Flavisolibacter tropicus: one gene and its partner. The main gene of each other region encodes a partner of the protein of the gene in region 2 in a complex. Links are inferred from orthologs where the notes say so. Each region holds a gene or a part of one and is shown on either strand. Other genes may lie near its edges.

Region 1 (16,338 bases), 180 kb from region 2 along the record:
GCATGTTCTTTCGCTTCATCGCTGGCGTGTAAAGCGGCTTGTGATTTAGCGCGAGCTTCTGCTTTACCTTTAGCTTCTATACGAGCGGCTTTTCGTTCGGCACGTTCTGCATCGGTGCGTACTTTCTTTTCTGTTTTAGCTTTTACATCAGCAGATGTAGAAACAGTTGCATCTTTTTTCGCCTTTACTTCCTGCGTGGTTTGATTAGCCACATCTTCTGTTTTATCCAGCGCCGATTTGCCATTTACTTTTACGCCTGCATCTACATCAGTTGAAAGAGAACCATCGGCTTTTGTACCAAACACAGCGGAGTTTTCATTGGCGTGTGCCTTTGCTTGTTCAGATGCTTTCGCATCGGCCTGCGAGTTAATACGGGCATTGGTGTTTACATCGGCAGCTGATTTCGCTGTTTCCTTAACGTTAGTAACAGTTTTTACGCTCTTGTCTACTACAGCAGTTGTTGCGGCTTGTGTGCTTCCTTTGATTTCTGCGGTTTTACTGGCAGTAGCCGATACAGCGCTTTTTGTACTAGCAGCAGCGCTGGTTGTTGCTCGTGCAGCTGCTCTGGTAGCCGCACCGGCCGTGTTGCCTACGTTCACGGTTTTTGTTACGGAGGCACCGGCATTACCGGCCACACCTAAGCCTACTTGAGCAAAAGATACGGTAGCACCAAAAGAGGCAAGAATAACTAACGCGGTTTGTTTCATCGTCTTCATAAGTTAATTTTTTTAAAGGTTTCGTTTGTTCATAGATGCACGATGAAGCATAAAGTTTAATCGATGAGTAAACTTTTTTTAACGTTAGTTAACATGCGCTTTTTTTACGAAAAGTTCACTCAGACTGCACTTGCCAGCAAAGGTTTAATTTGTAACAAAAGAAGAACTCATTACGTATAATCAATTGTTCGGCTGGCTGCAGCGATTACTTAACCAATTCAGGTCACACTTTACCCAATTGATCAATTAGTGCTTTCATGCCAGAATTAAGGAAAGGAACTTTGTATAATAATAAAATATAACACGACAATACAGACAAATGAAAACCTTACTACTGCTCCCCTTTTTATTACTAATGTTACCTGGTTTTGCCTTTGAGGGTAAAAGGGTTGATACACTGCCACAAGGTTATGGACAACGGTTTAGTAAACAACAAATAGAAGCAGATCTTGCTTTTATGGTGCACGCTATGGAAAATGCCCATCCCAATCTGTATCACAGTATTTCCAAAGAACAATACAGTAAATTGAAAGACAGCATCGTAGCTGCGTTAAAAGACAGTATGACGCGCGATGAAGCACGGCCCTCCTTTGTAAAAATGATTGCTGCTATTAATGAAGGCCACACAACGTTTCGGAACTCATTGGAATTTGTCTACGATATAAACGAGGCCAAGAAGCCGGTGTTTGCTGTGATGATGGAATCGTTTGATGGTCAATACCTGGTCGTAAAAAAGGATTATTCCCCCAATGCCACCTTACAAGCAGGTGATCGTGTAATAAAGATTAATGGGCACCGTGTAGACAGCCTGGTAAACCGCATGACAGGTTATTATGGCGGCCTGCCCCAATGGCGACAAGCCCTGGTAATAGAGGCATTGATGATTGACCTGTACCGCGATGGCGTAAGAGCGCCATTTGATGTAGAATACGTTAACGGTAAGGAGAGGAAAAAAGCCCGCCTGGAAGGGTTGCCGCTTCAGGCACTTATGCAGGCAGCTCGAGGAAACCAACCTGTAAAAATTCCATTTACATTTGAGCGCCTGGAGAATAATATTGGGTACTTGAATTTCCGGGACATGGACCGGATGTACAAACAGACATTTGATACTTTTCTGCTTAAAACATTTACTGCTATACAACAACAACCTGTTAACGGCCTTATCGTTGACCTGCGTGAAAATGGAGGAGGCGATTCTGAATTGGGAGATAACCTCCTGCAACACATAACCGATAAGCCCTATAGAATGAGTGGTGGCGTAGTATGGAAAATCAGCCAGGAGTATAAAAACTATATTGGTAAAATGGATTCGGCCCATCAAGCCAGCATGACCCATTACACCGAAAGGAAGAATGGTGAGTTTTTAACCGGAGGAGACAATGCTCCTGAAAAGCCCGAATACAATGGCTTGCGTTATAAAGGCAAAGTATGTTTCCTCATCGGCAACCATACTTTTTCCAGTGCCAACATGCTGGCCGCTACTGTTATGGATTACAAGCTAGCTACATTAATAGGCGAGATGTCTGGAGAAGCCCCCAATGATTATGGTGATATCTTCCCAATTAAGTTGCCGCAAACAGGTATGTCTTGTATGACATCTTCCAAACAGTTTCTGCGCCCCAATGGTGATAAAAATGACATGAATCCTGTATTGCCTAATATCTATGTAAAACAGAATGCGGCTACTAATGAAGACGAAGTGTTACAGCGCGCCATTCAATGGGTGAAACAGGGGAAGTAAAAGATAAATTATAAGAGTCTATTACGTAGAGGCAGCCAAACAGCTGCCTTTTGTTTTGTTTGCTATTTTCTATCTGGCGAAAGTATGCAGTCTAGGCTGAGCAACCGGGCGTACTTGCGCCAGATTAAAGGTTGTCCGCTGGCCTTTTGTTGTTATCTAGTGATACACAATTTCAAAGGTTTTATTCTTTTCACTATTATCATAAAATTCAACCCGCACTAGCCGTCCATTCGTATAGAACTGCTTCTGCTTTCTACTGCTTCTTGGAATGGATTTTTCATGGCTGAATTCTTCTTTGTCGTATTCCAGACTTTCTTCATTAACAAGATTTCCTCGTTCATCAAAACGCTTTACGTTTTGGCCTGAAAGCACTGTGTCTTTATTCGAATAAATGTTATAATGCAAAAGGAAGGTCTCTAAAGAGCGGTAGCTATATTCAAAGAGGTTAGTTAGAGCAGTATCCTCGTACCACTTCACTTCTTTTAATCGCCCAAACGAATCATAAAAGTTTTTAGTGACTCGGTACGTTTTTGCAGAGGAGTCGATTCTTTCCCTCAAAACGTTAGGAGCATTATATCGTTCAATTTGGTAATTCATATCTGGCTGGTGGGCAAGGCAACCAATGGTGGTTTTGGTAAGACTATCGAATGAATAATAAATCAACTCGCACTCTTTGGCCTTTATCAAATCAGAGGAATAGACGGTTCTTACTTCCAAGGTGTCTTTACGCCGTATCGCGCTTTGTTGGTAAACCAGCGTTTTATTTTCATAGCCTTTTACCCCTATAGGGTCTTTGCTAAGGCTGTCATAATAGTAATAATAAACCTCGGTTGCCTTTGGGTACTTTGTAATACTTTTCACCAGCAGAGTGTCCTGATAATAGTTGGTTTGTACAGAAAAGACTTTACCTTCCACCCACTTGGTTATTTTCTTTTCACGCCCCTGAACAAGCTCCACTTTTTTCTCGAGCACTTTGAAGGGGAGACGTTGGTCTTTTACTTGGTGACTGGTTGGATACCAATAAATGCTATAAGCCTGAACATCTTTAGGCGGCACAACTTCAAAGCCCAAATCATCACTTTGTGCATTTAAATACAAGCTCAATAACAGTGTAAAGAAGAGAAGCAGAAGTTTCATACAGGTAATTCACAAAGTTGCGTACTACAATAAATATACGCAACTGCTTGTTCAAGTTAGAATTGAGAATCAATGAAAACTAGAACAAATCAATAACTAAATGTTGTCTTATTCTATGGCCTAAGCGGATTCTTCACTGCCGGGCCATTGCGCGTAGCGCCCCCCGCTGACTACAAATAATATAATGCTTGTTAGACTCCGTACTGATATCCAATATCTATCAGCTATTGGACATCTACTCAGTGACTTTCACCAGTTTTACCATAACAACTATATTAGTGTAACAGGATTTGGATAAATTATTGAAGGAACAAGTTTATGCAACCAACCCCTACACCTCTATATAAGACCATTACCATTACAGCCATCAAAGAAGAGGTCAAGGGGTTTAAAACCATTTCGTTTGCCACTAAGGAAGCCCTTCCTTACCGGTCAGGGCAATACCTGACACTGGTAGATTATGTGGGTGCTGAAGAAGTGCGTCGCTCGTACTCCATTACTTCTTCACCAGAATTAAATGAGCCGCTGACCATAGGTGTAAAACGTATAGAAAATGGATTGTTTTCCCGTAAACTGGTAGATCTGGCTCAACCCTTTGATACCTGGCTGACCACAGGTTCAGGAGGCTTTTTTACACTTCCGGAAGATGTATCTTCTCTTAAGCAGCTTTTCTTTCTGGCCGCTGGCAGTGGCATTACACCTATTTACTCGTTGATAAAAACGGTATTGTATAAGCACCCCCACTTACATATAGTGTTGATCTATAGCAATTCGTCTACTGAAAAAGCGCTCTTTCGCCATGAGCTGGAACAGCTGGCACAACAACACCCCAAACAGGTTACCATTGAATTTCTATACAGTAATGCACCCAACCTAAACCGGGCACGCCTTCATCGCGATTTATTTTTACAATTGTTAGAGCAACATGTAACTGTAGCTATAAATGAAGTGTTGTTCTATATCTGTGGCCCTGAAGCCTATATGCGCATGTGCACCTATATTTTACAAGAGCACAATGTTCCTAAAGAGCAGATCAAGCGCGAAAACTTTATCATACACACAAAGACGCCGCATAAAATAGAGCCGCCTGACAAAGGCGTTCACCAGGTTACGATCTACTGGAACCAGCAACAGATACAGTTCCCGGCAGGCTATCCACAAACTATACTGAGTGCTGCCGAAGCTGCTGGTTATGCATTGCCCTATAGCTGTCGATCAGGGCAATGTGGCAACTGTGTGGCTCATTGCAAGAAAGGCCAGGTGTGGATGTCATATAATGAAGTACTAACAGAAAAGGATCTGGCTAAAGGGTTGATCCTTACCTGCACAGGATCGCCAATGTATGGCGATGTGACCTTGGAGTTATAAGTATAGCTAAACCTTTACTGCCCCAAGCTTAACCAAACGAAAAGCTCTGCATCACGCAGAGCTTTTCGTTTATATCACAATGACTAATGACCATTGCCCCAATGACTTAACTAACAATCATCAGCTTAGCATAATTCAGCATGATCTTCTTTTCACCGTTTTGCTCAAACTTAATAGTAGCTACCGGGTTGTGGCTGGAGCCTTCCAGCTTCAACACTTCGCCAAAGCCAAACTTCTGATGCTCTACGCGCATGCCTTCTTTCAATGTAGCAGGATCGCTGGGAACAAAATTGGCTGATGCGGTATGGGCTACTTCTTTGGGCTTGTTGTTGCTCACCAAAGTAGATACCGCTGTTTTTTCAGGAGCGCTACTATTGCCGCCAAAGCCACGCTGCATGCGCTCAAAGGCATTGCCCTGACCCCAGCTGGATGATTTCTGGTTCTTTACACCACCGCCAGCAAAGCTTACATCAATATGCGTTTCAGGAATCTCGGTAATAAAGCGGCTACTGTCGCTTTGAATCAGTTGGCCAAAGCGGTAGCGCGTATTAGCGTACGTTAGATACAGGCGTGTTTTAGCGCGCGTAACGGCCACATAGAACAGGCGGCGTTCTTCTTCCAACTCCTCGCGCGTGTTAAGGCTCATGGCGTTGGGGAACAGCCCTTCTTCCAAACCACCTACAAACACCACCGGGAACTCTAGTCCTTTGGCAGCGTGGATGGTCATGAGTTTTACCGTATCCGCGTCAGGATCTTTCTGGTCAGCATCGGTAAGCAGTACAATCTGCTGCAGGTAAGCCGCCAGGCCTTTATCACCCACCTCACCGCTCTCTTCACTCATTGGCGTTTCGGTAAACTCTTTAATAGAGTTCAGCAATTCCTGTACGTTCTCGTAGCGTTGTACACCTTCCGTACTCTTATCGTTAAACAGCTCTTTTACAAAACCGGTTTGCTTACCCACATGGAAAGCAATATCGTAGGCGTTCTTTGTTTCCAGCATGCTTTTAAAGCTGCGGATCATCAGCACAAATTCTTCAATGGCCTGTAGCGTGCCGGCTTTAAAACCAAACATGGGAGCGGCCTCCAGCACTTCCCACATAGAGATATTACCCTCGTTGGCAGCCAGCACCGCGCGGTCTACCGAGGTTTTACCAATACCACGTACCGGGTAGTTGATAATACGCTTCAGTGCTTCTTCATCCTTAGGGTTCACCACCAGTCGCAGGTAGGCAATAAAGTCCTTGATCTCCTTGCGTTGATAGAAAGAGATACCGCCAAAAATGGTGTAGGGAATATTGTGGCGACGCAGGCTTTCTTCAAAGGCCCGGCTCTGGGCGTTGGTTCTGTAAAGCAGAGCGAACTCTTTGTTCTTAAAATGGTTGCGTAGCTTCTGCTCCAGGATGGCATCGGCAATGAACTTACCCTCTTCATTATCGCTCATGGTGCGCACCAGGCGGATCTTTTCACCAGCAGCGTTTTCGGTAAAGAGGGTTTTAGGGATCTGTCCCTTATTGTTCTTAATAATCTCGTTGGCCACCGTCAGAATGCTTTGGGTACTGCGGTAGTTCTGTTCCAGCTTGATCACCTTGGCATCAGTGTAGTCCTGCTGAAACTGCAGGATGTTTTGAATGGTAGCGCCACGGAAGGCATAGATACTCTGGGCATCGTCACCCACCACGCACACATTTTCATGTGCGGCGGCTAATAATTTAATGATCTCGTACTGGGCCGGGTTAGTATCCTGGTACTCATCGATCATTATATACTTGAACTTGTGCTGGTACTTGTGCAATACTTCCGGAGTGGTTTTCAACAACTCATAGAACTTGAACAACAGGTCGTCAAAGTCCATAGCGCCGTTTTTAAAGCAGCGCTTCTGGTAGGCCTCATATATATGGCCGATCATGGGGCGGTTGGCCCGCATGTCCTCCTGCTGAATGTGGTAGTCGTTTTTGTATTCCCCTGCCGTTACCAGGCCGTTCTTGGCGCCGGAAATACGATTATAAACAGCGTTGGGTTTATAGTGCTGTACGTCCAGGTTCAGTTCCTGGGTTACCGTTTTTACCACGCTCTTGGCATCGTCGGTATCGTATATGGTAAACGAGTTGGGGTAACCAATGCGGTGTGCTTCTGCGCGCAGAATACGGGCAAACACGGAGTGAAATGTGCCAATATAAAGGTTGCGGGCCTCGCGGTTGGCCAGGATGTGTTCTACCCGCTCTTTCATTTCGGCAGCCGCCTTATTGGTAAAGGTGAGCGACAATATATTAAAGGCATCTACGCCCTTGGCCATCAAGTGAGCAATCCGGGTGGTAAGTACTTTGGTTTTTCCACTGCCCGCGCCGGCAACAATCATCAGCGGGCCTTCTGTGCTGGTCACGGCGTCGCGCTGACGCTCGTTCAGTCCCTTCAGGTAATCTTGCATCCGGCGAAGGTACGCTGAGCCGGACGGATTGCTAAAAAATTGAGTAGTTAATTTTTAAGATAAGTGGATGTGTAACTCCTATCTTAAAATAATGAATCTGTTTTGGGGAAAAGTTGTGAGGCATTGCCTACTTAGGAAGAATGTTGTATTAATGGAATGCATTATATAGAAACAACAAAACTTACCTTATACCATATCTGTTAGCAAATAAGATATAAGGTAAGTCTTAGCAATTGACTTTTAGCCGCGGCTGATAGATTGTAACCGTTGTGCTATGGCCTCTTCTACATTTACAGGAATAGTATAAGAGTCGTCATTAATTGGGGCTAACCTCCCTAAACTGGAATCCCACGTAAAAATATGCTCCTCTCCATCATATGATACCTTGTACCGGGTTTCAGTATTGAACTGAAATGGTGTTGCTTTTATACCATATGGTACCCCATCAACTACAAGTTGGAATCGTTGCTCAGCCATAATTGATATTTATGAAAAAGGCATCAAATAAAACTCCAAAAACAGATTATAGTCTTAAATATTTATTAGAGTTTGGAGTTGTTTGCACATCTTTTTCAAACAAAAATGACGCTTCTCATAAGAGGCTGTACAATGGAGACCTACTAGTGTTGAAACAACTGCCATGTTTGCTGCTTGTTTTCACTGCCCACTCATTATCGTCAGCATTTTTTTTCTTTCTAGCCGAGTCTCCTATACTTGGCTGTCTCGTCCTAAAATAAGTTTACAGGTGAGTTGATTGGTTTACAATAGTAGGTGTTCTTTTTGATTTTTTCCATTGTCTGTTTACTTGTAGTTTTTGTGCGTGCACTTTATTGGGAGTATTCATTTGTATACTTAAGTGCGGCCTTCTTTCATTATAGCTTTCTACTACTTGCTTGAGTAATTCAGTGGCCTGCTCCAGGTTAGATGGCCCATAATGTTTGAGGTATTCATGTTTGATGATGCCGTTGATTCGTTCGGCAATGGCATTGTCCAGCGGATCCCCGCTCACGGTCATGGAGATGCGTATGTTATGCTGCCCTAAAAGTCCTGTATAAGAGGAAGGGCAATATTGTATGCCTCTATCGGAATGGTGGATTAAAGAATGCCTGGGATGCAACCGGCCCGCAAGAGCCATTTGAAGTGCTTTTTTGCAATGGACAGCTTCCAGGGTATCGGCTATGTGGTAGCCCATAATTTTATGAGAATACGCAGCTGTAACAAGGCTTAAATAAAGATATTGCCGCCCACAGGGCACGTACGTGATGTCTGCTACCCACAGTTGTTCGGGTAGTGCGGGATGCCAGCCTTTAACCAGGTTAGCATATTTCTTTAACCAATGGTGTGACTGGGTGGTAGAAACCCTTCTTTTTCTTCTTCTGATTAAAAGCCGCTGCTCACTTAAAGTAGAAAACAGGGCATCCCGTCCCATCTTGATAGCATGCGCCCGGTAAAAGCCCTGTAAGAGCTGGTGCAGTTTGCGGGTGCCGATGGCCGGATGTTCCCTTCTCAGTGTTTTTACTTCCTCAACCACCAGTTGCTGGGTATTGTGCTTACGGTGGCTGTTCCTGGTGTTTTTATAAAAGGCCTGTCTTGTCAGACCAAGTAACCAACAGAGCCGCTCCAGGCTGACGGAGGGATAACTGTCTTTCATTTCGCGGATTACCTGGTATTGGGCTTTTTTCGGATCGGTACCTTTAAGTCTTTCTCCGCCTTTTCAATGATTCGCTCATAGGCTTCCGCGCGCAGCTTTTCATCCTCCAACTGCCGTTCCAGCTCTCTTATTTTTTCCTCTAATTGTTTTTTGCTTGCTTTACCCGTGTTCATTTTTCGAATTAAGGCATGAGACCTTACCGCACTAAATTTAATCATTACCGGCTGTTTATGGTCTTCATAACCATAAAGCTTCATCCAGCGTTGAATGCCGCTTTTCATCTTGATACCATACTTGCGCAGCAAAAACATCTTCGATACATTACTGCTCAAATATTCTTCAATCACTTTTCGGCGAAAAGCCTCTGAGTATATCTGAACAAACTGACCCTTGTTGCGGGGAGCATATCGCATAAGTTTACTTGTTTTAGTGTAAACCTATTTCAGGATAAGACAGGACAGGCAAAGGAGACTCGGCGTGGAAAGAGACTCTGATTCTCTAACTAACCTTTACCGCTCACATATCATTCAAATTGTTCTTCTACGTTAGCTAAGATTTCACAATCACAGTAACCGCCTTTGTCTGCTAACCACTCTAAAATTTCGTCGGTGTTAGCGGCACCAATTTTATCGAGAAATGATTTGGTAAGACAGTTTGTATCATCACAGCCTTTGTCAATTAGTTCCGTATCCAAATAGTCAAATAGCTTTTTAAAATGGTCTCTGCTCATAGGCAAGCTATTTTCAAACTCCTCTTCAGCCTTTTTACTTAGGTCGTTGAGCAACTGTTTACGTCTTTCTTTTTCATTCTTATCTGGCATATTGAATAATTTGAAGTATCGCTTTACACCTGATACCGATAACTATTGTTTAGTGCGATTGAAGATAATTAGTGTTTTTTATTGCCCGCTCATGATTGCCAACATTTTGGCTATGGCATCGTTTGAATGTAGCAATGCGGTATTGTCCAACGTAAATTGAGTTACAGCAGAAGCTCTTTTCAGCATTTGTTTTTCAAAATGGGCTATGGCGGTTTGACTATTTTCAAAAGCAGTAGTTGTCAAACATTCAGCTAATTCAAATGCATCTTGCATAGCCATATTGACACCTTCCCCTGCATAGGGTGGCATGCGGTGCGCGGCATCGCCAAGCATCGTCAGGTTGGGCAAAGCTGTCCAATGCTGGTCTAATGGAAAATGATATTGCGGACGGGGAATGAACCAAATGTCATTACTGTCAAACAGCTCTTGCCAGATAGGATCCCATGAGCCAAATGCTTCTTTGAACCAGGCAAAGACCTGCTGTTTGTTATTGAAGTCGATACCGCTTTGTTCTACCCAGTTCTCTTCCACCAGGCAACCAGTGTAAAACGATATGCTGCCTTCTCCTTTTGCACTTAAGATTAAAGATTGTTTATCGCCAAAGGCAAATAGCTTTCCGCCGTTGACTAATTGCCAAAGTACAGGAGCGTTTTTTTCTGCGTCATACACATTGCCCTCAACAATCGTGATCCCTGAATAAATAGGTTGGATGGAAGTAATATAGGGGCGAAGCCTTGAGTTAGCTCCATCGGCTGCAATTACAATATCTGCATAAGCTGCTGTTCCATTTTTAAAATGTAACTGCCAGCCATCCTCTTGCAGTTGCATAGAAGCAAACTGGCTATTCCAAATAACAGTGTCGGGTTGTAATGATTCTAACAAAATAGTACGCAGCGGTGCTCTGTCAATTTCTGGGCGATCTTCTGCATAGGCATTCTCCAAAGTATGGTCATCCAGGTGAATGTTTGCCTGTTTGTCTAAAATGCGCAACCGGCCAGCATTGGGGCGATGGTTGGCGTAAAATGCTGCAATTAAACCTGCCCTGCGAAGTGCTTCCAATCCTGATTCTTCATGCAAGTCAAGAGTGGCTCCTTGCACCCGAACGTCTTTAGTATAATCCCGTTCGTATACCTTCACGTCTGCTCCTTTTAGCTGTAGGAGTCTTGCTAATGTCAATCCGCCCGGACCACCACCAACGATAGCTATTTTTTTATCCTGTATCAACATACCGTAACCTTTTTCTTTACGGTACAAAGCTATTTTTCAGTGAGCGTGGAAAATTGTATAAATCGGTCGTTTGGATTTCGCTTGAGTTCTTTGGGTAAAACACCCGACAACCGTTTAACTTCTTTGATGAAATGCGATTGGTCGGTAAAGTTTTCTTCAGGAAATAATTTACCCTGCTTAATGTGTTGAAAGGAGGCGCGAAAGCGAATGATGTTGCAGTAGGCTTTTAATGAAATACCGAACTGCTGATTAAAATACCGGTTGATTTGCCGGCTGCTCCAAAACACTTTTTCAGAAAGTTCTTTTACCGTGAGTGCGCCATTTGAAGAATAAATAAGATCAAAAAGATCCTGCTTTCTATTGTCTATTTCTGTTGGCAAAAGTGATTGGATCTTTTGAGAAGCTTTATTGCAGAAAACGTCAAAGCTGTTCAGATCATCCGCTGTAAAATTCCAAAAGTTGGCAGGTAAATGTTCGGCTCTATCTAACAAGCCAGCAATGGTATCCTGAAAAATATATTCTGCAGCAAGTGGTTTAAAACTGATAGCATACATCAATGTGTTAGCGGCGAGCATGGCTTTATCGGGGTGGGTTCCTATTCCTACAAGTGTAACCTGGAAAGACTCTGTTGCAGCTTGTGAGAAAATTAGATCAATTCTACCGTCAGGTAAAACCACAACTTCTTTGTCGCTATCCGATGGGTTGCGCAACTGCCAAAAACTTTCTACAAAGTCAGAAAGCGATTGGCTGGGCTTGATCAATTTGTAATCCAAGTCATTCATTGTTCATTATAATACATCCTCTGGAAGGGTAGTCTTAGAATGATTGCCAACAGCTGCCAGACTTAAAGGTAATCAGCCGCAGCGATACCTCAAATGTTGATGTACTCGTCAGCCATTATAGCAGAAGGTCTCCAGTTTCGTGTGCGGTTTTCTATGACGCAAATACTTCAAAATGCTGAACGGTTTCTTCAAATTCTAAAAGGTAATTATTGTCCTCGGGATAATACTTTGCTTTTTCAATATCTTGCCCTGCAAAGTTTTTTATCACCTCGAGGTTCTCCCAATAGGTGATGAGCGTAAAGTGTCCCTCACCATTTTTAATTTGTCTTAAAAAGGATAGTGCTTTAAAACCCGTTGTCTTTTGGTAGTCAGAGACTGCCACCTTTTTTAAAAACGCTGTATAGGCACCAAAATTTTCTATACTTGTTTTACCGTGCCAAATTCTTGCGATCATAATTATTTGCCTCCTTTAGTTGTATGTAGTGTAAAATAAAACTATAGTTCACCTTGGCTGGAGATTGTAATTTGGAGAAACACTAAGGATAGCGCGTAGTTAATATTACCTTTCATTAATTGCTGACACTTCTAAATTTCTGGATAGTGTTGCCTAAAATATCTCCAATATAAATGGAGCCTTCTTTATCAACAGTTAGATCGTGGTACCAGGAAGTAGGACCCTGATAAAAGCCGCTTCGGCCAAATCTTGTTTGAACCTTTGCTGATGTATCAATGATAATTACGTCTGAACCACGGTGTTTCATTTTCAAAAAGGTAAAATCATCTATGGCAAATACTTTTTCTTTGGTTGAGTCAAAGAATACTGAGCAGATAGAGCCAAAGGTATTGTTGGTCCACTGTTTGATAAAATGACCCGATGAATTAAATTTTTGAATCCTGTTGTTTTCCCTATCCGCAACGTACACATTTCCATCGTTGTCCAGACTAAGTCCATGTGGCAAATCAAATTCACCTTCTTTATTGCCCTTTCTACCCCACTCAAGCAAATAGTTACCAGATGGAGAAAATTTTACAATTCGGTTGTTTCCATAGCCATCACTAACATAGAATGAGCCATCCTTAGAAATAGCAATATCAGTGGGCTTATTAAAATGCAGGCTATCACTACCTGCCACTCCTGCCACGCCAAGCACCATCAATAGTTTTCCATCATGGCTGAATTTAAAAACCTGATGAAGTCCTACGTCTGTAACCCAAATATGGTTCTCCTTGTCAACGGTCAATCCATGGGGCATTATAAATAAATTGCTGCCCCAGCTGTCGCGCAGCTGCCCACTTTCCTTGTCAATGATCAAAATAGTATTGTTCTTAATGGGCTTATTAGGCATTCGGCCCAGTAATGGCCACTCACTATCAGCTCTATGAAATACGACGATGTTTTGGTTAGTGTCTATGCCAATGCCTGTGGGATTACCAAGTTTAAGATCACTTGGCAATTTGGGCCAATCTTTTACAAGATCATACTTAGTTGTGGTGTCAAGACCTTTCCCTTTTTTGATTGGTTGGAAAAAATAAAAAGCAACCAAGAGCGCTGTCAAAGCCAATAAAGAATAAAGTACTTTCTTAACCATTAGCAATAATAGGAGAGAGGTGCTTTTTAACGGCAACATACTAAAATATACCTCTTGTTGCAAAAGGTATCCTTTTATAATCTCTTTGCCTTAGCGCCTACACACTTATGCCAGGAAGTGTGACTCGTCGGGGAAAATGAAGATATAAAGTCGATGTTGGATACATCTAGGAAAGTAGCTTTTATGATATCCACATTTCCCATGATTTCACAAATAACCACCTACCTTCTTTTTTGTTGAAAAAGAGAATCTGCCCGGTTCCACATAAACCACCACAAATAAAACGAGTATAAACACAGGCCTTATCTTTTGCGGTATTGAACCCTATCATAGAAAAACTTATACTTCCCAGTCTGCGTAATTTGTCCTTTGGAGCAGATTGACTAGTATATAGTTTGTAATTGGACGTTGGTTCTAATGCGTTAAGGGGAAAGCTGTCCAAAGATGGCCGAGCTGAAGAAAGGGCGTGTAAGGAGGCGGCAAAGCCGGTATCAAGATCTGTACGACCTTCTCTTAAGAGTGCATGTATATTTTCACGGTCATTCTCATCTAAAGATTCAAAGCGGTTATATACAACAACAAATAATGTAGCGGTGTCTAAGGTGGCTTTGACACTATCTCTCCAACGCTCACAATGAACATACTCTAGTGAGTCTTCTTTAGAAGTAAATGTTTGGTGCGAAGTAAATGGTGGTGGAATGCGCATATATTCACGCCAGGCAGAATCGGCACCAACCGCTTTAGCTAAGCCTAGATTCAAGATTGCCTTTGTATCAGCATCAATAGTTGGTTCCTTATCAGAAGGCGTACAAGAAAAAAGGCCAATAACTAAGAGTAAGAATGTTAGATAGTAATTCAAAGGGTTTATAGTGAGATGCTAAATTAGGTTGATTCCATAAGTCCCGCTCGTTGTACGAAGTGTAAGATTAAATTACAAACTCCGGACAGCGGTTATTTATTATTGGGAGAAACACTATGGATAGCAAGGAAAGCGCCCTGCTCTTACTCTAACGCATTTTTCTTTTTTTATGTATCCACTTGTTTGCTTTATAAGAAAGAAAAGCGGAAGCAGAACCTACAATCGCACCGGCCAGGACATCGCTGGGATAGTGAACACCCAAGTCCATACGCGCATAAGCAACCGTAGAAGCCCATACAAAAGAAGGTACAGCAACATACCATTTGTGATTCCACAGATATAAGGAAGTAGCTGTAGCAAATGCGATAGATACATGCCCTGAGGGAAAAGAGGAACCGTCGCCTTCTGTAGCTTTTTCAATAAATGGATAAGTAACAAAAGGTCGAGGTCTTTGTATACTTCGTTTTAATCCCTCAGTAATTACTGCAGCTATAACAAGTGCAGCACCCGTCTGAAGTCCCTGGTTTTTTAGTGCGCTATCTTTTTTTAGATAGCCGGTTCCTAACATGACCATAGGAACGGCCAGGCTTACTGGGTAAGTAGTGTTTGCTACAAACCGAAAACCGGCATCCAGTTTTTGAGGTCGGTGGAGATTAATATTTTGCAAAAGGGTAATGTCGGCGTTTTGTGCTAACCCGTATTGAGAGCAAATGATAAGGAAAATGAAAAGGAACAGTTTTCTATAGCGCTCTTTAAAACAGATCATCAAATAAAATAGTTTTCAGGATATCAAATCTCAAATATAATAGCGGACTTCCAGATAAATCGAAAGTCTAAAAGGATACTTAAATCCTAACAGTAGTTAGCTCATGGCTAAACGCAGTGGAAGAAAAAATTATAGTTCACGATATCCGGAGTTTGTAATTCGCAGAAACGCTACGAATAGCACGGACTAGCGTACAGGGAAGACCAACCAGGTCAAAAAAATCATCTCACTATCTTCTTTCACTTTGCACGGCGGAACAGGTTCGGCAGAAGTGTCAATAAAGTACAGTATATAAAGTTTTGCAAGCGTTAATGGATCATGCTCTGCCTTGATGATGAGCGGCAGGATGCATCTAATTGTACCTAATCTTTAAAACAAAATAAAATGACAGTTAGAATTTGCTCTTCATTATTGATGAGTGCCATAACAATACTGCTCATACCAGCCTGTGTAAGTACTAAAAAATATCAGTCGCTGCAGTCAGAATATGGATCACTCCAAAGCAAGAATGAAACGATCCTAAGAGAACGCGACGATTGTAAAAGTAGCTTAGGCATTGCCAACGTGAAAGTAGAAGGGCTGGAAAACCAATTACGTGCAAATAAGAGTCAAATGGAGTCCTTGCAATCGGCATTAGATAAATGTCTTGTTGCTTCTAGCCAGGGAAATGTCAATATTTCGAAACTGGTTGATGAGATCAATGCATCCAACAAATACATACAGCAGTTGGTAGCTTCCAAAAACAAAAGTGATTCATTAAATATGGTGCTGACCAACAACCTTACCCGATCATTGAACACGGATGAGATGAAGGACGTGAATATACAGGTGCTGAAAGGCGTTGTATACATTTCGCTTTCAGATAACATGCTATATAAGTCTGGTAGCTACGAAATATCTGACAAGGCCAATGCAACGCTATCAAAGATTGCCAAGATCATTAGCGATTATAAAGATTTTAAAGTGCTTATCGAGGGCAACACTGATAATGTGCCGATTGCTAAAACCAACATTCGCAACAACTGGGATCTTAGTGCACTCAGGGCTTCATCAGTTGTGCAGGCCTTGCAAACGACCTTTGCTGTAGATCCCTCGCGCCTCACTGCAGGAGGTCGTGGCGAATACAACCCTGTTGCCAGCAATGATACTCCAGAAGGCAGGACCCGCAACCGGCGTACACAAATTATTATCACCCCCAAACTTGATCAGTTTATGGATCTGATTGATAAAGGACCGGCCAAGGATTCAGCCAGCACA
Region 2 (16,325 bases):
ATCTTTTTATATCGCGTCTTTTGTATTCTCAATATGTAGAAAAGCAAAAAGAAAATGCCCGCAACCATGAAATACCGGCTACCGATTCGCTCAACATATAAAACGTATTGCTCCCAGCGCATTTTTCAACTCCTTCTTAAGAATCACGAATGATACAAAGGTCTTTAAATTATGAATACCGGTGTAAGCTTCTGCTTTGTTAACCTATTATTATGTGCTCATATTCATTTGCGCAATTATCATCAATGTACAATTGTGTAAAAACAAAAAGGACGCTTAACGCGTCCTTTCAATAATTAATAGGCAATACAGTTCTTAATAGATAATATATAAGATGCCCATGATGATAGCCAGAAAACCTAGCGGTATCTGATAGTTCAACAGCTTCATGCGCACAGCTTCTCCTTTTTCAATGGCCGCTGTGTTTCCCCGGAACACATAGGTACTGATCAGACCAAAGCCAAGGATAAAACCTACGGCTAGGTCGGCTATGCCGCATAACAACCAGAAGGTCCATGTCAATGCAAAACCGTTGGACAACCATTCGGTTAATCGCAGTGCGCCAAAGATCTCCCAGATCCCCCAGCCAAACATCACCATACCGATCCATCCCTGGTAAGGCGCAATTTTGTCAATGAGTTCCTGGGCATTGGGCTTCTTTCTGATAATAAATCCCGAAGCGGCTAATAAACCGCCTGCAATTGTAATTAATCCTCCAATCATAGAATTTGGTTTTGGTTTATAAATAAAAGCTTGGATTATAAGTGGTTTAGAAATCAATATCGCTGCCGGCCTTTGGAGGTGCCGCAGCCGCAAATTCAGCGTTGTACTTATCCATCAACGCTGACATTTTCATGGCATTCTCCAGATTACTGCCTAGCTGTGGCGACCAATGGCCGTTGATCACACCCCAATCACCAAGGGATAGCCCGTATTGTTTTAATATAGTGGTGGCGTCAAGCCCTTGGGTGCTGCCGATGTTTTGGTGACACATGATCTTTACATAGAGGTCCAAATCCTTCTTTACTTGTTCTACTACCGGGTTATTGGCAGAATCGGTGGACGCAGCAGCACCGGCAAACTTCCCGATGTTGGAATTGGTAAAGGCATCACCATAGACTTTGCTGATGGCAAACGTGGTGTCTTGCGACATGCGGGCCATCCACTCGGCGGAGGCTTCATCCCAAATGGGTTTTTCGGTGCCTAATACTTTCAATACATCGTTCAGTGGCATACCACTAGCTATCTTGGCATTGGCAGCCGCCCAATCTTCCATAGAGATGCCTTTAATTGGATCCAGCAATCCACTTGCCTTAGCCGCATCAATATTGGCATTCATCTGTTGGCTTAACTTGTCCGTTGTTTCATCAATGACTGCCTGCGCTTCAGCATAGGCCTTCTTGATCTGCTTTTTAGTAGACTCGATGATATACAACAAATGATCGCGGTTTTTAAAGCCGGCGGCCTGAAGTTTCGCTTCATCTGTTTCTTTTGCTAACGCTTCAAACTCCAACATACACTTCTGTGCATCCGTGCCCACATATTGGTCAGGTGTTTCAAAGCCTAACAAGAAGCCTTTTCTTTCTACACCTGATTTAAATTGGTTGTTTAGATCCACCCAGTGCGCTTTGGTCAAGTCTTTCTTGTATGGCCACAAGTCATATTTTTTATCCTCTTCCAAGTCTGGAAATGATTCATCAGCACATGGCCAAGTTTTGTAATCATACTTTTGCCAGTTCCAGGAATCAATGGTCATCATGTAATCCCAGATATCATCGCGTGTACAACCCGCAACATTGCGATACACGGAAATAGGATTGTTTTTATCGGGGTTGTAATTCGCTGGAACTTGACCGGGCACGCCTACACCCGCCGCCTTGCCGCTACCAACCGGGTTCACCGGTGCCAAGGTGTCAAAAAGGCCACTCTTGTGATCGTCTGAATCATCATCATTATCATCATATTCCTCTTCTTCATATTCCTCCACATCTTCATCCTCTTCCTCTTCATACTGTTGGTAAGTATTCTCTGGTTTAAATGAATCGTTTGGTTTTACATCTTCGTTTTCTTTATCTGCGTTTCCGCCCCGAATAGTTTTTTAAAAAAGCTCATAGCGTCTTGTTTTTGTTGTTGGTTGAATTAATTATAACGTGGATAGGATATCTTGTTTTTTAGATGCGTATTCCTGTTCGTTGATCAGGCCCAGATCAAACATCTTTTTCAGCTTCTCCAGCTTTTGCATAGGATCTTCAGCGGCAGGAGCTACAGGCGTTGGTTGAGGCGTGGACGGCTGTGGTTGGCCAAAGGGTTGCTGCATTGTGCTGCCCATCATGTTACCGAACATATTGGCCATTTGCATACCCATACCCAGTTGCATGCCCATGTTGCCCTGTCCTTCGTTTTTGGCCATATCACGCATAGCCTGCAGTTGTTGGTGCTGCACATAGTCAATACCTAGCTCTTTTAAGGCTTGTGCTTCTGCGCTCATATCTGCTATCTTTCCAATGCGGCCTTGGGTGGCTTCATCGAAGTTGGTTCCCTCAATGCGGAAGTCTATCAATTGAAAGCCCAGTTCATCAAAAATGGAACGGACAGCGCCACTGGAAAATTCTGCGATGGCATTACGGTGCTTATCAATTTCTGAGTAACCAAAGGACGCATTGGCTAAATAATCAGAAATGGGCTGCGTGATCCGGGAGAGCAACACTTTTTGAATCTCGCGCACCGAGTAGTAATGTTCACCAGCCACTACCTTGCGGAAGAAGTCTGTAGGCTGCGTAATGCGGAAGGAAAAATTACCAAAGGCACCCAAGCCTACTGGAAACTTATACTTAGGATCATTATACGTGATAGGAGAAGGGGTACCCCAGCGCTTGTTTAAGATATCGGCCTTTCGGAAAAAGAAAATTCCCACCTTATGCACTGACTCGAAATTGTACATAAAACTTTTCACCGTTGTCCACAGTGGGATATTAGCGGTTTTCAGATCATAGATTCCCTCTTCGGTAAAGCAGCCTTCTACCCGTCCCTCATATACGAAAATGCAACCTTGACCAGGGCCTACAATTAGTTTGGAAGCGTTTTTGATTTCATCGCCATCCTCTGTCCAACGTTCAAACAAGGTATCAGGATGCGGGTCTACCCACTCGATCACTGAGCGGAGTTGTTTAGTATTGAATAATGACATCGTTATTGTTGTTTAATTAGAAAAGTTTATTCATCATCCTCGTCTTCATCACCCCAATCATAATCATCATAGTCAAACCAGCCATACCACTCAAGGTCTTTACTCACACTCCAGCCCAATCGAATATGTTCACGTTGTTCAAAAAGCCAATCAATAGCCTGCCCGATCGTTTTGCTAGCGGCATCTGCTATACGTAAGCCAAAAGCATCTTCAATTTCTTCCTCGAAATATTGCAAGTATTCTCCAAGGTCTTTTAATGGAGTAAGCTGTATTTTTTCCGGAGCTTGTGCAAAGTCGACATCATCAAAATACATCTCCGCTATTTGATTGAATAAATGGGTAATATCTTCTTTTGACAGGAATGCAAAATCACGGGCAAACTCATCCGACAAAGTCCATTTGCGTAGCTGCTCTATTTTAGCAACCCGGTCTTTTTTATACCTCTTTTCATAATCGGGTATAATCTCAATACGGGCTTTGAGGTAGATCTCTACATATTTTGTATAAGCCTCGAGTACTTGTTCTGCGGAAATAACTTTAGGTTCATCTTCACGTTGTGCTTTGAACTTACTTTCCAGATCCCAGTAGGTAAAATATTCCTTCAGAGCTTTTTCTTCTGCTATAGGTTGCAGGGCAAAGTGCTCCACGTTGCGTGCAATCGTACCCGGCTCAAAAGTGTTCATGGTCTGGCAATACTCACAAGCCTGGTAATATGAACGGAATATGTTTTGCTGAACCGGTAATGGCGCCCGGCATTGTGTACAAGAAAAATTGCCGGATAGGATTTCCTTTGCTTTTACCTGTAGTTTTCTACCGGCCTCGGCAAAGGTCCTCACTTCATAAGCTTTTAGGGCTTTATTTAAGTGGTGCGCCCGCTCTCTTCCCTTATCCAGTTCCAAATAATACAGTTTATAAAAACTGGTATAGAATTCATCCAGGTTTTCGCCAGCTTCTTCCACTTTTGCCTCTTCGGTTTCTTTTACTTCTTCAAAGGTATTAGACACTTTTTCTTCCCAAGTGTCGTTAATTTTTTTAATTAGCTCACTCCCCTGATTGTGTATCCCTGTCCAGGCGTTACCAAAGGGAATGGTATCAAAGTTCTGGTAGTCCAGTAGCTGTGGTAAAATGCTTTCCGCCTGGCCAAGCGTTTCGTGAAAGCGTTCTTCAATTTTAGAAAGAAAGGTTTCCCAACGTTGTTGGGCTTCTGTAAAAGCAGTATTCATTGTAGTAACAAGGTTTGAAGAATGATGGCTGGAAAAAGAAATGGCTCTTATTCGCCCGTTTTGAAAAATTCAAAGCCGCAATAATCACACGTGCTCAGATCCGTGCCTTCGGGCCGGGCTGCACCACAGTTAGAACACTTTCGGGTTTCTACACCCGAGCTTTCTGTTGCATACTTTTGGGAGCTTGCTAAAGCGTTACCCAGAATATTAAAAAGGGGGTTGTTGGCATTGTTGCCAGGGCCATTGTTGTTTTGGTTTTCCATGTATTTGACGGGTATAAGATTAATGCCGATTACTATTACTGACACAAACATTACTACCTAAAACCTCTATAAGAGCAGTAGGTAAAAGAATTACGTATCGATAATTCTTAAGATCAGGATTTAGTAATTGTTACCCCAATTTAAAACACTAAAGCAGTCAGAATTCACTAAAACTGGAATAGTATATAACTGCTATATATAACCGAGTGAGTTGCAAAAAACATTTTTTAACTACTAATGAAAAGCCATTATAAAACACAGTTTTCAGTAATACTTACTTAAATAAAAAAGGCTGTAGCAAATTGCTACAGCCTTTTTTATTTCAAAATCCCAAAAAACAAATTCCAAATCTGAAATCCAGAAATCCTGTTAATCCAATTAATCCGCGGTCTAGTGCGCCTCCAACCAGTTGATACCTTCGCCTATTTCAGCAATGATCGGAATATTATTAGGCAGCGTCATTGCCGACTGCATACTTTCTATAATCACAGGCTTGATGGCTTCCAGTTCTTCTTTAACCACATCAAACACCAATTCATCATGTACCTGCAGTACCATACGCGATTTGAAGCCATGCTCTTTGAAGGCTTGGTGTACACGTACCATAGCCAATTTGATCATATCTGCTGCTGTTCCTTGAATAGGGGAGTTGATCGCGTTGCGTTCAGCTAAGCCCCGCACTGTGAAGTTGGCAGAGTTGATATCGCGCAACCAACGCTTGCGTCCTAAAATCGTTTGTACATAACCGTGCTCACGCGCAAAGTTGATCGTCTCATCCATGTAGCGGGTTACGCCGGCAAACTCAATCTTATAGTTGTCAATGATCTCTTTAGCCTCTGCACGTGGTATCTGCAGGTTCTCGGCCAAACCAAACGCGCTTTGTCCGTATACAATACCAAAGTTTACACTCTTGGCCTTGCGACGCATGTCTTTGGTTACTTCGCTTTCGTCTATCTTATACACTTTCGCAGCTGTAGCCGTGTGGATGTCCTTATTTTGTAAAAAGGCTTCACTCATAGCCGGATCTCCACTAATGGCGGCTACAATGCGTAGCTCTATCTGTGAGTAATCGGCGCTTACCAGGATGTGGTTCTCATCTCTTGGAATAAAGGCCTTTCGAATTTCTCGTCCACGTTCAGTGCGAATGGGAATGTTTTGCAGATTCGGATTATTAGAAGATAAACGACCCGTTACGGCAATGGCCTGCGCAAACGTGGTATGTACACGGTTGGTTTTTTTGTTTATCAGCAAAGGCAATGCATCAACATAGGTAGAACGTAGTTTAGTATATTCTCTATAGGCCAAAATATCAGCTGCAACAGAATGCTCATTAGCTAGTTTGCTTAATACTTCTTCGCCGGTAGCGTATTGACCGGTCTTTGTTTTTTTGGCCTTGGGATCCAGCTTTAGTTTTTCAAAAAGCACTTCACCCAATTGTTTAGGTGAACCCAAGTTAAAACGTACACCAGCGGCTTCATACACAGCCTCTTCATGTTTGCGGGCTTCTTCTTCCAGCAGGCGGGAGTATTCATTTAAGAAACCGGTATCGATCCGCACCCCTTCAAACTCCATATCCGTTAGTACGGGTACCAGCGGCACTTCTACTTCATCAAACACACGCTGTACATCGTATTTCTTTAAGAGGGGCGAAAAAACATCTTTGAACTGGAAGGTCACATCGGCATCTTCAGCGGCGTAGTCCTTTACTTTAGCTGGTTCTACATCGCGCATGTTGCCTTGGTTCTTTCCTTTCTTACCAATCAGTTCTTCAATGTGAATGGGCTCGTAGCCAAGGTATTTGTTACTAAGCCAGTCCATATTATGTTTCCCATCTGGTTCTACTAAGTAGTGCGCCAGCATGGTATCAAACAATTGACCTTTGATCTCTGCACCATACCATTTCAGCACCAGCATATCGTACTTTATGTTGTGGCCAATCCAGGTGCGATCCGTTTCATTAAAGAAAGGTTGAAACTTTTCAAGGATAGCCTTTGCTTCTGTTTTGGAAGGAGGCACCGGAACATACCAGCCGCTGTTAGCCTTTACACTAAAGCTCAATCCTACCAGCTCGGCATCGTTAGCATCGATGGAAGTTGTTTCCGTATCAAAAGACACTACTTTATGTTGTTGAATTGCCTCCAACAATAACTTCATTTCCCCTTCACTTTCCACCAGCTCGTATTCATGAGATGTGTTGTGGATATTTTTAGTGGGAAGTCCAACAATTACTTCTTCTGTTTCTTCGACAGTAACACTAGTTTCGCTCACGCCGCCAAACAAATCAGTTTGTACACCGGGAGCTGCCTTGCGCACAGCGGCTGGTTCGCCAAAGTCGTCGCCTAATAAACGACGGCCAATTGTTTTAAACTCTAATTCATTAAACACTTCTTTCAGTAACTCATTGTTCCATTCCTTCAAGCGGAAATCTTCTTCATGGAATTCTACCGGTACAGTTGTAACAATGGTGGCCAGGCGCTTAGACATAATAGCGTCTTCCCGACCTGCTCTCAGTTTTTCACCCAACGCTCCTTTAATGTTATCGGCATTGGCTAAAATATTTTCCATCGAGCCGTACTCGGTGATCAGCTTGCAGGCCGTTTTTTGACCAATACCGGCTACACCTGGAATATTGTCAATCGCATCACCCATAAGACCCAGGATATCAATTACCTGTTCTACGCGTTCAATACACCATTTTTCACACACTTCTTTAGGCCCCATTATCTCTACTTCGCCACCTTGATAGCCAGGTTTATAGATCTTTATGTTTTCGCTTACCAGCTGGCCATAGTCTTTATCTGGGGTTACCATAAAAACTTCGTAACCCAGCTTCTCGGCTTGCTTACACAGCGTACCAATCACGTCATCAGCTTCATAACCGGCACTGTCAATCATGGGTATATTCAGGCCTTGTAAAATGCGACGGATGTCGGGTATCGAAGCCGAAAGATCTTCAGGAGCCTCTTGACGGTTGGCTTTATAATCAGCATAATCATTGGTTCTTTCAATGGGGGTAGATGATTCAAAACACACCGCCATATGGGTTGGCTTCTGGTTTTTGATCAGGTCTATAATTGTGTTGGTAAACCCAAACTGGGCATTTGTATTTTTTCCTTTCGAGGTAATTCTTGGATTGCGGATCAGTGCATAATAAGCTCTAAAAACAAGAGCCATAGCATCCAGCAAAAACAGCTTTTTTTCCATGCCGACGAAGTTAGGTAATGCCGCATCCAAAAACAGGGCAGGCATAAAAAAACCCTGCGGACAGCAGGGTTCTTCATTGGACATTTCTATTATATTCTATATTAGTTTATGGATTGCTTTAAAGCAGCTCCATCCTTCGTAGGAGATAATTTCTTTGATGTCTTTTGTGTTTCCATCGACTCTTTAGTTTCTGGTACAACCAAGCGAGACGCAGGACTACTGATGTGTACTGTTTCTGGTGTTGGGATCATCGGCATAGCCGCAACAGCATCTTTATGAATGAAGTTCAGATACAATGCAAAAAACAACAGGTTAAATGCAAAGAAGTTGAAAAACATGTATACACGCTTTTGCATAAGGTAGTTCATAGTTTGGAGCCGCTAAGCTAATATGCGTTATTTCCCTGCAAAAGCCTAATCTGATCTATTTACTTAATTTAAGCAAATACTCTTATACAGTAGCGTGATTTTGCGTTTCATATTTCGTAATTTTCACAGGAGTAATGCGATCACGCCTTCATTCCCTCTAGTCTTTTTTGCATCGAAAACATCTCATCGCGCAGACGAGCAGCTTCCATAAAGTCCATATCCCGGGCAGCTTTTTCCATTTCCTTTTTAGTCTTGTTAATCGCTTTTTCCAGTTGTGGAATGGTAGTGTACTCACCATCCGATTCAGCCGCCTTCGTTACTGGAATTTCATCTAAAGCATATGGCGATTCAGGATCATAGCCCTTGATATCCAATACTGAAGTTTGCGCCATGATCTGCTCTTTCGACTTGCTAACCGTTTTGGGCACAATGCCATGTTTCTGGTTATAAGCCACCTGCTTTTCCCGGCGGCGGTCCGTTTCATCCATGGTCCGCTGCATACTTTCAGTGATCTTATCAGCATAGAAAATCACCAGACCTTCTGCATTCCGCGCCGCCCGGCCGGCTGTTTGGGTCAGCGAACGTTCGTTACGCAGGAAGCCTTCTTTATCGGCATCCAAGATGGCTACCAGCGATACCTCAGGTAAGTCAAGGCCCTCCCTCAGCAGGTTTACACCCACCAGGACGTCTATAGCACCTAAGCGCAGGTCACGCAATATTTCAATCCTCTCCAGTGTATCTACGTCAGAGTGAATGTATTTTGATTTGATATCGATCCGCTTCAGGTATTTATCCATTTCCTCGGCCATACGTTTGGTAAGGGTTGTCACCAATACACGATCGCCTTTCTTTACCCGCTTGTCTATTTCGTCCAGCAGGTCATCAATCTGGTTCACACTGGGACGCACTTCAATAGGAGGTTCCAACAGACCCGTTGGTCGTACTACCTGTTCTACCACTACACCACCTGTTTGTTCCAGCTCGTAATCCCCCGGAGTAGCACTTACAAACACCACCTGGTTCAGCAGATTTTCAAACTCATGGAAGTTAAGCGGACGGTTGTCTAGCGCTGAAGGAAGGCGGAAACCATAATCCACCAATGTCATCTTACGACTGCGGTCACCACCATACATACCGCTCACCTGTGGCACTGTCTGGTGGCTTTCATCGATCATGCATACAAAGTCTTTGGGGAAATAGTCCAGCAAACAGAACGGCCGGGTACCAGGTTTGCGCCTATCAAAGAAGCGCGAGTAGTTTTCTATACCATTACAAAAGCCCAGCTCACGAATCATTTCCAGGTCGTAATCCACGCGCTCTTTGATGCGTTGGGCTTCAATGAACTTGCCTATACTTTTAAAATACTCTACCTGTGCCGCCATTTCATCTTGTATCTCGTAAAGGATCTGTTGCTGCATGTCTTTGGGCGCCAAGTATAGGTTGGCCGGGAAGATGGCAGCGTGGTCCAGCTTGCCAATGCGTTTGCCATTCTGCACATCGATGCTTTCAATCTCTTCAATCTCATCGCCAAAGAAAGTTACCCGGTAACCATAGTCCACATAAGGCAGATTGATGTCTACGGTATCACCTTTTACCCGAAACGTACCACGCGTAAACTCAATAGTAGTACGGCTGTACAAGGAGTTAACCATGTTATGCAGGAAGGCCTGCCGGGACATGGTGTCTCCTTTGGCAATGCGGATGATCCCACTTTCAAAATCGGTAGGGTTACCCATACCGTAAATACAGCTTACAGAAGCTACTACAATAATATCTCTGCGGCCGGAAAGCAGGCTGGTTGTAGCACGCAGACGCAGCTTATCCAGCTCTTCATTAATGTTCAGATCCTTTTCAATATAGGTATCTGTGGTAGGCATGTAGGCCTCCGGCTGGTAGTAGTCGTAGTAAGAAACAAAGTACTCTACCGCATTGTCTGGAAAGAACTGTTTGAATTCGCCGTACAGCTGAGCCACCAGTGTTTTGTTGTGGGTAAGCACAAGGGTAGGCCGCTGTAAATTGGAAATGACATTGGCCATGGTAAAGGTTTTGCCTGAACCGGTTACCCCCAGCAATACCTGGTATTCGTCACCCCGCAATATGCCGTCGGTTAATTCTTTAATGGCCGTAGGCTGATCGCCTGACGGTTTATATGGAGCATGAAGTTTAAATGGCATGAGACAGAAATAAATTTTATAAATGACGCTGCTGCAATACGTATGCTAATTACACTTTATCGTTTTGTTAAACAGCAATTACCGCTACAACAAACACCCCGCTCAGGCGTTTTGTTTTTAGTGTAATAGTTAGCTGCACCGGGCTTACAAACAGCGAAACCGTTATAGTAACGCCAAAATATACGCTGAAAATCAAACACTTGCGTTTATGGCAAAGTCTTTGTGTATTTTATAACAAGTACCTAAAAATATTACCTGAAAAACCAACCCTATCATAGAACAATCCCAACCTTTTTAAACTAGTAAATCTATATAGCACCGAAAAGTCCCCGCTCTGTTGTGGGGGCTTTTTGTTTATCACAGATTAGAGGATTTCAGATGGATTTCGCTGATATGCCGGACAGTGGCTCCTGCTTCTGATAAGCTCTTCGTGAAACGTGAGCGCTTTACTGCGAGCTTTTTCTTGACCTTCTTACACTTTTTAACTACCCAATCCTCTCGTTAGCTAATCTCTTTTCCTCCCAATCTTATTCTATCCCTAGAATCCTGGTTCTATTCTCCTCCTAATCCTGTTAATCCTACTAATCATCCCAATCCGCGGTCAAAAGAAATCCCGCTTCCCTCAACGAATCTTGGGATAGCGGGATCGGGTTTAACAACTATTCGCAACCAACTACGAAGCTTGCAACTCTTTAATCTTTTCGCGAATCTTTGTTTCAATTTCGTCAGCCAGTTCCTTGTTGTCTTGCAGTAAGTTTTTCACCGCTTCACGGCCCTGACCTAATTTGTTGTCGCTATAGCTAAACCAGCTACCGCTCTTGTTTACGATACCCATTTCTACACCGATATCCAGGATCTCACCAATCTTAGAGATACCTTCACCGAAGATGATATCAAATTCTGCCTGGCGGAACGGAGGGGCTACTTTGTTTTTCACCACTTTCACTTTTACGCGGTTACCTACAGCTTCTTCACCATCTTTGATCTGGCTCATACGACGGATATCCAGACGTACAGAAGCATAGAACTTTAAGGCGTTACCACCAGTTGTTGTTTCAGGGTTACCGAACATTACACCGATCTTTTCACGCAACTGGTTGATAAAAATACAGATGGTGTTTGTTTTGTTGATGGTGGCGGTTAGTTTACGCAGGGCCTGGGACATCAAACGAGCCTGAAGACCCATTTTAGAATCACCCATTTCACCTTCCAATTCACCTTTTGGCACCAATGCAGCCACAGAGTCAATTACTACTACATCCAACGCTCCGGAAAGGATCAGACGGTCAGCAATTTCCAGCGCTTGTTCACCATAGTCAGGCTGAGAGATCAATAAGTTATCAATGTCCACACCCAGCTTTTGCGCATAGTTGCTATCAAAGGCATGCTCGGCATCGATAATGGCACACATCCCGCCTTTCTTTTGCGCTTCGGCGATCACGTGTATGGCAACGGTTGTTTTACCAGAACTTTCCGGTCCGTAGATCTCAATCACACGGCCTCTTGGCAAACCACCGATACCTAAGGCTGTATCCAGTCCAATAGAGCCAGTCGAAATCACCTCCTGCTGGTGCTCTCCTTTTTCGTTCATCATCATTACACTACCCTTACCAAAGTCCTTGTCGATCTTGTCCATGGTAAGTTTGAGTGCCTTTAATTTTTCAGAATTTGACATTTGTTGTTGGTTGAATAGTGAAGTGAATAAAGCCCTTTCGGACCCCTTATTCGTGAATTTTTAATTAGGTGTAAAACTAATGATTTTAGCAAAAATAAGGAAGTAAAACGGTTCTTTAACCCTTTAAAAATAGGTTAAAGAACCCGTTTATTTTTTGTGTATTTTGGCGGCAAAAATCTGCACATGCCATCTGCCATGAAATCCGCTACCAACAACGTTTTAGACTACATAGAGTCCCTGCCCCAATGGTCAAAAGAAATTTGTTGTGAGCTGCGTCGCATTACATTGGCAGCCGATGCTTCCATCGCTGAAGAATGGAAATGGGGACCGCATTACAGCAGCCAGGGAATGGTTTGCGGCTATGGTGCGTTTCAAAAGCATGTGAAGCTTACCTTTTTCAATGGTTCGGCCATGAAAGACCCCAAGGGTTTGTTTAACCATTGTGTTGATAATGAATTCAGCCGCAGTATCAAGTATACCGATATCAGCGAGATTGATGCTAAGACGCTAACAACTTATATCAAAGAATCCATAGCCGCAAATAAGAAAGGTTTTAAACGAGTGGTGACCGATAAAACAGTTGATGTACCCGAAGACCTGCAAAAAGCGCTAAAAGCTAACAAAAAAGCAACTGCATACTTTGATGGCTTGACCTATGGCTACAAAAAAGAATACATAGAACACGTAACTACCGCCAAGCAGGAGAAAACGCGTCTGGATCGCATAGCCAAGATCGTTGACTTATGCGCCGAAGAGAAGACGCTGAATCATAAGTATAAGAAGTGAGTGGCGCAGGCCGAGCACACCCCCGGCCCCTAAAGGGGGGAGCCGCGCGGCAAGAGCTGGCTGGTGAATGGTGAATGGAGAGTAATCGTGAGACGTGAAAGGAGAGCTGTAAGCTATACGCTGCACGCTTCAAGCAAACAGCCGTAAGACCTGAAAGATGGCCGCGATTTTAAGATTAGTGGCATTAGCGGGATTTAGGATGGCTGATTTAAAGATTTCAATGGAACCCGCATCCATAACCACAGCTTGTTAGGGGGTTTCTTTTGTTGATCCACGAGATACCTAGCAATAATTTTATCACATTGAATATTCGATTTTGTTGACTTAACTGCCTATCTAACAAATAAGTAAACATGAGAGTCTTCCTTTTCCCCATACTCCTAGCAACCAGCAGCTTCTTGCATGCTCAGAAATTAAACACTAAGGAATACAAAGAAGACTTTACTTATTTCTGGAATACGCTACGCGAGGATTATGCCTATTTTGATAAAAAGCAAACCAATTGGAATGCAGTAAAAACCCATTATGAAAAGGGGTTGGACACCATAAAGTCTAACCGGGACTTTACCTTCTTGCTGGAAGCCGTATTTCGTGAGCTTTATGATGACCATGCTTCTCTAAACACCAACACGCCTTACTCCCGTCGCCTAGTGCCTTCTGGTACCGATGTGTGGGCTGCCTATGTTAAGGGGAAGCCGCTCATTCTAGAAGTGCGCCACCGTTTTGGTGCGGAAAAGGCGGGCATTACGGCAGGCATGGAAGTGGTGGCTATCAATGATGTAGCAGTAGAACAAGCTATTGCACCTTTTCTTCCTAAAACAATGAAAAATGAAGACCCGGAGGCGCTCAATTATGCCTTGCGAGTAGCATTGGCTGGCAATCATATACAACCCAGGAAATTAAGCTTAAAACAAAAGGATAAGGTTACCGACTATTTCCCAGACACACCGCAAATGCTTTTGGAAAATATTCAATATCCATCATTGGTAAACAGTGCCATCAACAATGATATTGGCTATATTAAAATCAACAACAGCCTGTACAACAATGAGCTCATTGCAGCATTTGATAGCATAATGGCAAATATGGCCAATACCAAAGCGCTGATTCTTGACCTGCGCGAAACACCCAGTGGCGGCAATACCACAGTGGCACGTGCCATCTTAGGCTGGTTTGTGAACAAAGACCAGTTTTACCAAAAACATGAAATCCCTGCAGAAGAACGAGCCTATGGTGTCAAACGTAGCTGGATAGAGATTGTTTCTCCGCGAAAGGGTAAATACTACGGTAAACCGCTGGTGGTTTTAGGCAGCCATTGGACGGGCAGTGCAGGAGAGGGAATTACCATTGCGTTCGATGGTTTAAAGCGCGCCACTGTCATTGGTACCCGCTTAGCCGGGTTAAATGGCGCTATTTATTCGTACAGCATGCCCAACACCAAAATTGGTTTCTCTTTTCCAGTAGAGAAACTCTATCATGTTGACGGCACTCCACGTGAATTATATAAACCCACTATTGAACTAGACCTTGCGGCTGTGCCTGCGCTATATAATCAAGACCCGGCACTAGAAGAAGCGAAAGCTACAATTGACCGTAAACTAAAAATAACAAAAAAGAAATAGTAATAGCTTACCTGCTGAAATTTACATTGACAGGACGAGTGTACCTGGAGGTTTACCCTTGTTAACTTGTGAACATACCAACCTATTAACCTTTTCTTCTTAAACCTATACTACCGCCATCACCTTAGTTCTATATCTTTGTTACACTTAAACTTTACTGTTATGAAAAAGCTGCTGCTCTCTTTTCTTGTTTTAGGTACGCTGCACGTACAAGCACAAGACCACAATAGCGAAATCAAGCCTGCTGCTAAAGGCGTACTTTATGGAAGCGAAATAGCAGCTGCTGGTGATGCTATCAACGCCAATGATATTCAGGCTAAAATGAACAATGGTGTATATGATGGAAAAGTAACCGGCAAGGTAACAGAAGTGTGTAAGGCCATGGGTTGCTGGATCCGCGTGGCCAAAGCCGACGGCTCTACGCTGATGGTAAAAACAAAAGACCATGCTTTCTTTTTACCGCAAGACCTGGTTGGCAAAACAGTAGTGATGGAAGGCTCTGCCAGTGTGAAAGAAGTAACTGAGGAAAAGCGTAAACATTTTGCTGAAGATGCGGGCAAAAGCAAAGCCGAGATCAAAAAAATCAAAGGCTCTGAAAAAGAGGTACAATTCATTGCCAGCGGCATAAAAGTGATGGATTAACCGCTCTATAATTAATTTATATCGAGGCCCGTGTTTACTACACGGGCTTTTTCATTTTACAGGGTTTTCTCCCCCTACTTGGCACAGGCTTTTTATGAGTGCCTGTATGCGCTGTTGTTTTATAGTTCTTGTTGCTTTCCTGCTTAGCTGTAACAATTCGGCCAAGCCCCGTGTGCTAACAGAAGACTCTGCCAAACCCGACGGTACTGAAGTTAATGATACCACTACCATCATTTCTACTGATACCGCCCAGGCATATAGTGCCAAGGTGCTTCCTCCCGCCGCTATCAAACTTCCCCTTGGTTTTTACCGTGTAAAGGTTCCCTGCGTTAATTGCCCCGAGGTAGAACAAACCGTATATTTTGAACGCAACAAAACCTTTTTAATGGAAGAAACCGACCCGGAAAGCCATTCGGGCATAGTAAGAACAAGCGGTTCTTTTAATCCCGCCGGCAGCACCGTATGGGCCTATAAAGGCCAGGTAGTAAAAGCCCGTTATACCTGGGGGGGCGATACTTTGTACTACCTGTTGCCAAATGGAAAGCGCCTGCGCATGCAAAAAGTAACCGCTGCTATTGATAATGATGCCTGGAAAAAGAAAGGCAAAGAAGGGCTCGTATTTTTTGGTATTGGCAATGAGCCTTTCTGGAACCTGGAGATCAATCAGCAGGAGCATCTTGCTTTTCATCAGGCTGAATGGACAACACCGCTGCAGTTTGATAGTGTAAACGTGTCCACTACTGAAGATTCACTGGTTTATACTGCTTCTTTAGATTCGGCTTCCATTAAAGCTGTCATCTACAACCGTTTTTGCTCTGATGGCATGAGTGATTATATCTACCCTAACAGTATAAAGGTGGAGTATAATGGAAAGACCTTTAAAGGATGTGGAATAAAGTACTAGCAAGTGCAGGCCCTAGGGCATGATTGCAGATTTTAGATTGGCGATTGCAGATTGAAGGGAAGGAATATTTAACAAGGAATGATGAATAATCAGTGATGAATAATTAATAATTATTCATGGAGAATGTAAATAAAAAGCACCCTTTTAGTGGAGTGCTTTTGTTCTATTAGAGTGTTTGATCTTTTGGCTTTGTGCCCGCTGGCCAATGACTATTGACGACTAACCATTGACTCGCTAGGCTTCTGCTGCGCTGCCCTCCCCTTTAGAGGCCGGGGCG

Evidence for each region.
Region 1: the proteins of uvrB (region 2) and SY85_RS16310 are in contact, whole or in part, in a crystal structure (PDB 7EGT), measured with the Thermus thermophilus proteins. The link is inferred for Flavisolibacter tropicus from one-to-one orthologs. Residues at the interface, in WP_096411307.1 of Thermus thermophilus: Glu23, Leu25, Arg26, Asp27, Gly28, Glu29, Arg30, Phe31, Arg55, Glu326, Asp327, Phe328, Glu379, Ser382, Gln383, His398, Gly400, Arg401; in WP_096412145.1 of Thermus thermophilus: His654, Arg656, Phe657, Gln666, Asp668, Glu669, Lys680, Arg681, Leu682, Ser683, Lys685, Tyr686, Ala687.

What each region holds. Positions count from the first base shown.
Region 1 is NZ_CP011390.1:3,851,666-3,868,003, forward strand. Bases 4,729-7,706 are described here. They hold SY85_RS16310 (ATP-dependent helicase), read right to left. Parts: upstream 7,388-7,706; coding sequence 5,069-7,387; downstream 4,729-5,068. Other genes in these bases: SY85_RS16305 (ferredoxin--NADP reductase), read left to right, coding at 4,729-4,962; SY85_RS16315 (hypothetical protein), read right to left, coding at 7,628-7,706. Outside these bases: SY85_RS16290 (hypothetical protein), read right to left, coding at 1-716; SY85_RS16295 (S41 family peptidase), read left to right, coding at 1,036-2,457; SY85_RS16300 (hypothetical protein), read right to left, coding at 2,614-3,594; more of SY85_RS16305, read left to right, coding at 3,913-4,728; more of SY85_RS16315, read right to left, coding at 7,707-7,864; SY85_RS16320 (IS3 family transposase), read right to left, coding at 8,127-9,038; SY85_RS16325 (hypothetical protein), read right to left, coding at 9,047-9,451; SY85_RS16330 (DUF2695 domain-containing protein), read right to left, coding at 9,562-9,858; SY85_RS16335 (FAD-dependent oxidoreductase), read right to left, coding at 9,937-11,112; SY85_RS16340 (helix-turn-helix domain-containing protein), read right to left, coding at 11,115-11,867; SY85_RS16345 (hypothetical protein), read right to left, coding at 12,019-12,321; SY85_RS16350 (peptidyl-alpha-hydroxyglycine alpha-amidating lyase family protein), read right to left, coding at 12,437-13,456; SY85_RS16355 (hypothetical protein), read right to left, coding at 13,638-14,315; SY85_RS16360 (phosphatase PAP2 family protein), read right to left, coding at 14,464-15,081; SY85_RS16365 (OmpA/MotB family protein), read left to right, coding at 15,466-16,338. UniProt on the Escherichia coli protein: A helicase with DNA-dependent ATPase activity. Unwinds DNA duplexes with 3'-5' polarity. Translocates on single-stranded DNA with 3'-5' polarity. Initiates unwinding more efficiently from a nicked substrate than double-stranded DNA.
Region 2 is NZ_CP011390.1:3,672,745-3,689,069, forward strand. The notes cover bases 7,903-10,867. They hold uvrB (excinuclease ABC subunit UvrB), read right to left. Parts: upstream 10,420-10,867; coding sequence 8,386-10,419; downstream 7,903-8,385. Other genes in these bases: SY85_RS15525 (hypothetical protein), read right to left, coding at 7,979-8,233; SY85_RS26125 (hypothetical protein), read right to left, coding at 10,487-10,615. In the rest of the region: SY85_RS15490 (sterol desaturase family protein), read right to left, coding at 1-122; SY85_RS15495 (hypothetical protein), read right to left, coding at 316-723; SY85_RS15500 (DUF6620 family protein), read right to left, coding at 770-1,987; SY85_RS15505 (SPFH domain-containing protein), read right to left, coding at 2,144-3,187; SY85_RS15510 (hypothetical protein), read right to left, coding at 3,214-4,410; SY85_RS15515 (hypothetical protein), read right to left, coding at 4,458-4,673; polA (DNA polymerase I), read right to left, coding at 5,064-7,877; recombinase RecA, read right to left, coding at 11,093-12,094; SY85_RS15540 (YdeI/OmpD-associated family protein), read left to right, coding at 12,278-12,880; SY85_RS15545 (S41 family peptidase), read left to right, coding at 13,234-14,502; SY85_RS15550 (DUF4920 domain-containing protein), read left to right, coding at 14,665-15,144; SY85_RS15555 (copper resistance protein NlpE N-terminal domain-containing protein), read left to right, coding at 15,317-16,048. UniProt on the Escherichia coli protein: The UvrABC repair system catalyzes the recognition and processing of DNA lesions. A damage recognition complex composed of 2 UvrA and 2 UvrB subunits scans DNA for abnormalities.